DNA from 2 places in the Serratia sp. CoH_134_PS_4 genome. Region 2 is predicted to be linked to the other one. Evidence: predicted binding sites of a transcription regulator. Region 2 holds the regulator's gene; the other holds the start of a gene.
What was found. The regulator PurR, encoded in region 2, represses purine synthesis genes. The targets are predictions, from matches to a motif close to CANGCAAACGTTTGCNTG.
Positions count from the first base shown of each region.

Region 1: a site for PurR is predicted at 1,473-1,490, ahead of cvpA (colicin V production protein). Genes of this name have one in related genera too.

Region 1 covers NZ_JBXWKI010000002.1:180,533-182,941, forward strand. Annotated here, with positions in the region: gene purF (amidophosphoribosyltransferase) at 1-829, opposite strand, end outside; gene cvpA (colicin V production protein) at 851-1,351, opposite strand; gene dedD (cell division protein DedD) at 1,648-2,400, opposite strand; gene folC (bifunctional tetrahydrofolate synthase/dihydrofolate synthase) at 2,401-2,409, opposite strand, start outside.
Region 2 covers NZ_JBXWKI010000001.1:854,717-857,125, reverse strand. Annotated here, with positions in the region: gene punR (DNA-binding transcriptional activator PunR) at 1-347, shown strand, start outside; gene purR (HTH-type transcriptional repressor PurR) at 344-1,369, opposite strand; gene cydH (cytochrome bd-I oxidase subunit CydH) at 1,694-1,783, shown strand; gene sodB (superoxide dismutase [Fe]) at 1,837-2,409, opposite strand, start outside.

The DNA.
Region 1 (2,409 bases), on a different contig from region 2:
CACGGGCGCTGTAGACCGAAATCTTGTCCATAAAGGAGTCTGGACGGGCGAAATAGACGTACTCGAACAGGCATGGGTTGGTTTTCGGATTCTCTGCACACTGGCGCGTGAACAGTTGGCCCTTATTGGTGATATACACCGCTTCACCCGGCGCCACGTCGCGCAAGAACTCAAAGCCCAGCGTATCCAGCGCCACGCTTTCGGAAGCCACCATATATTCATTACGGCCATCTTCCAGCGTGCGTTTGCCGATGACTAACGGGCGGATGCCGTGCGGGTCACGGAATGCCAACAGGCCATGGCCGATGATCATCGCGACACAAGCGTAAGCACCACGCAGCTGCTGATGCATGGCGGCAACGGCAGTGAAGACGTTGTCGGACTCCAGCGGATAGTGTTGGAAGCGGTCCAGCTCACTGGCCAGCACGTTCAGCAGAATCTCAGAGTCGGATGTGGTGTTGATATGGCGGCGACCGCTTTCGAACAACGTCTGGCGCAGTTCATGGGCATTGGTCAGATTGCCGTTATGTGCCAGCGTAATGCCGAACGGTGAGTTTACATAGAAAGGTTGAGCCTCTGAAGCACTGGAGCTGCCAGCCGTCGGGTAACGCACATGGCCAATACCCATGTTGCCCTGCAAACGCTGCATATGGCGTGCCTCAAACACATCCTTCACCAGACCGTTTGCTTTACGCAGGCGGAACCCGTTATGGGCATCAATGGTGACGATGCCTGCGGCATCCTGGCCACGGTGCTGAAGCACCGTCAGCGCATCATAAATCGACTGGTTTACCGGCATAAAACCGGCGATACCGACAATACCGCACATGTTGTCTTTTCCTCATCAGCGCTACCGCCCTGGTAAATGGGTCGGTAAGAAACTCGACGTGCTCTGCAGGTAGTCAAAGAACCACCTGATGATGTAACTGAACTGGGGAATAAGCTGCGACTGTTTCCAATCGGCACTTTGTGAAAAACCAGTAAAGGTATCCAGGAAAAACAGTATCGCCGAAACGATCAACACGCCGCGCAGTGCGCCGAAACAGACGCCCAGCACCCGGTCGGTGCCTGATAACCCGGTTTTCTCTACCAGTGAGCTAATCACATAGTTAACAATAGCTCCTACGATCAGGGTCGCAATAAACAAGATTGCAATCGCGATACCGTTTCGCACCAGTTCATCTTCAAAACGAGTGAAGTAGACCGCAAGGTAAGAGTAGAAATGGCTGGCAACAAAAAACGCACATCCCCATGTCACAAGTGACAATGCTTCGCGAACAAACCCTCGGATCAGGCTCACCAGAGCCGAAAATCCAATCACCGCTATAATGACGTAATCAATCCAGACCATGAACTATTCCAATAATGAATCGCCCCTGCCCCCTTCATCTTTCATACCGCATCTGCGTTGGCTGCCTTGATACGACATGAAATCTAACGGGTGATCCAATTCGCGGCGAATTCTAACAGAAAAAGAAAACGTTTGCGTAGGGGTTTTCCTACCACGTTACAAATAAAAAGCGGCGATAAAAAAATTCCCAACCGCCGCGCCTACATAGGCCATTTCAGCTACGAAAGGCACAGTTTATTTAATGATTATACTGGCACGCATAGGTTTAGGGGCACAGCATGCTGTGCCCCTTTCTCTTAACGTACGCCGTATGGCTTCACCTGGCCGCTCAAACCGCTGAGGGAGTTCAGCGCAGGCAATGAAGACTGCAGTTTCTGTTTCGAGGCGTCTGGACCGACGTAAATCCGAGTAATCTGCCCCTGTACCGGTGTGGATGGCACGGTGAAAGCACGATAGCCGGACAGCCTGAGCGACGCGACCACTTCGTTCACCTTGGCAGCATTCTTCAACGCCCCCAGTTGCACCACATACGCTTGCCCTGCCGGTGCTTTCTCTTCCGCCGGTTTCTGCACAGGTGCAGGTTCAGGCTTCGGTGTCGGTTCTGGCTTCGGCTCAGGTTTGGCTACCGGCTTCACTTCCACCGGTTTCGGCTGCTGCACCGGTTTTGGTTTCACTTCCACCGGCTTGGTTTCTACCGGTTTAGGTTTCGGCTGTGGCGTTGGCGTCGGCGTCGGTTGCGGACGCGTCTCGACCGGTGCCTGCGTGACCTGAGCCGGCTTCTGCGCGGCCTGCTGCGTCGCCGCCTCATTAGCCGCCTGCTGTTCAACCAATGCACCTGCGCCTTCCGGCGGTTGTGCCGGCAATGGCTGACTTACCGGTGGCACCACGTCGTTCTCTTCCACATCACCGGCCTTCGGCACCAATGGAATGGCTGCGAATTCATCCTCGTAATGTTTCTTTTTACCGTCCAACAGCCCTGGCAGGATAATCACCCCCAGCGCAACCAGAATCACGGTACCCACCAATCGGTTTTGAAATTTACTTGCCACTCACACTCC
Region 2 (2,409 bases):
ATACCTCACGCAATCTCCCCAAGCGGGTCACCTGGACGTTGGATAACCAGCGGCGCTTGGTGGTGCCGGACTGGTCGTCGGCGGTGGATTGCCTGTGCGCCGGATTGTGTGTCGGGATGATGCCTGCGCATCAGGTCTTGCCGTTAGTACAACGTGGCGAGCTGGTGGCGTTACAGTTGCAGGAGCCGTTCCCAGCCAGCCCTTGTTGCCTGACGTGGCAGCAAAATACGCCTTCTCCGGCGATGGCCTGGCTGTTGGACTATTTAGGGGACAGTGAAACGTTGAATCAGGAATGGTTAAGCGAAGTGACGCCGGAAACCGCAGTGGCTTCCGGCCCGAATGACTAGCGGCGGTAATCGATGAACGGGCCGTCAGCAACCGAACGGCGCTCAACCAACTTGGGATGCACCTCAATCACCTGTGATTCTTCACGCTTGCTGATGATGCGATCCAACAACATGGTGAATGCCATCTCACCCAAACGCTCTTTGGGCTGATGAATAGTGGTCAGCGCCGGGGTGAAATAGCGCGCATTGCGCACGTTATCGTAGCCAATGACCGAGATGTCTTGAGGCACGCGTAGCCCAAGCTCATCGGCGGCGCAGATAGCCCCCATTGCCATAATATCGCCACCACAGAATACCGCTGTCGGACGCTGTTTCTGCGACAGTATCTGGTGCATGGCCTTGTAGCCGGATTCTGGCTCAAAGTCACCCTGGACGATCCACTCGTCGCGCACGTCGATATGGGCTTCCTCCATCGCTTTTAAGAAGCCCTGATGGCGCCCGCCCCCTGTATTACGTGACAGTTGGCCGGGAATGGCGCCGATATCGCGGTGTCCGCGTTCGATCAGATAGCGCCCAGCCAGATAGCCACCTTCGAACGCATTATCAATGATGGTATCAGTAAAATCACCGCGTGCGGCGCCCCAGTCCATGACAACCATTGGGATGTTGCGGTAATCTTCCAGCATGCCAAGCAATTGGTCCGGATATTCTGAACACATCACCAACAAGCCATCGACGCGCTTTTGCGCCAGCATTGCCAGATAGGCACGCTGTTTGTCCAAATTGTTGTGCGAGTTACACAGTATCAGCGTATAGCCTTTGCTATAGCAGCTGTTTTCTACCGCTTCGATCACTTCAGCAAAGTAGGGCGCTTCACTGGAGGTTGCCAGCAGGCCAATCGATTTGGTGTGATTGACCTTCAGACTGCGCGCCACTGCGCTGGGTGAATAATGCAGCTCTTTAATTGCGGCACTCACGGCCGCTTTAGTCTCTTCGGCGACGAAACGAGTCTTATTGATGACGTGCGAAACGGTGGTGGTGGAAACGCCAGCGCGTTTGGCCACATCTTTAATCGTTGCCATGTAAAGAATGACTCCTGAACTCACATGTTGCAGTATGTAAGTGTGATGTTAATCGTTTGCCTGCGTAGATCCTTCTCCAAAGAAGCGAAAACTGAGTTTTTAGTGTGTTGAAGTCGTCAGCGCTTGGTCAGGAGGGGCATTTTTGCCGGTACACAGTTGTGAACTGCGAATTTTGTCCCATATTGAGCAAAAGGGGAAGAGGTAATCGGTATTATAAACCGGGAAATGATAACAAGATTTTATTGGCCAACTGTGTGAAAATGGTTTGACGCATTAATTGTGTGCCTTTTATCCTTGGGAAAACCAATCTGAAAAGGAGTTGTAATGGATACCGATCTGAAAATGTCACTGTTCACCACTGTCTGTGCGCTGGCCGTGATTATTGCTTTTAGCTTCACTGCAGCATTGAACTGATCCCCGAAGTAAAAACAGGCGCCGCTTCGTGCGCCTGTTTGCCTTATCCCACGCTATGCCAGGTTTTTCTCCACAAATGCCCAGTTAACCAGCGCCCAGAAGTTCTCCAGGTAAGTCGGGCGGGCGTTGCGGTAATCGATGTAGTAGGCGTGTTCCCACACGTCGACAGTCAGCAAGGGTTTATCTTCACCGGTCAGCGGCGTGCCCGCGTTCGACGTGCTGACAATGGCCAGCGAGCCGTCAGTCCTCTTCACCAGCCAGGTCCACCCGGCGCCAAAGTTTTTGATTGCAGCATCGCTGAATTGTTCTTTAAAGGCAGCGAAAGAACCAAACGCCTGATTGATAGCAGCAGCCAATGCGCCCTGAGGCTCACCGCCGCCCTGTGGCGATAAGCAGTGCCAATAGAAGGTGTGGTTCCATACCTGAGCGGCGTTGTTGAAAATGCCGCCGCTGGACGCCTTGATAATCGCCTCCAAAGACAACCCGTCAAACTCGCTGCCTTTCAGCAAATTGTTCAGGTTGACCACATAGGCGTTGTGATGCTTACCATAGTGGTATTCGAGCGTTTCTACGGAGATGTGGGGTTCGAGTGCGTTCTTCGCATAGGGTAATGCAGGTAGTTCAAA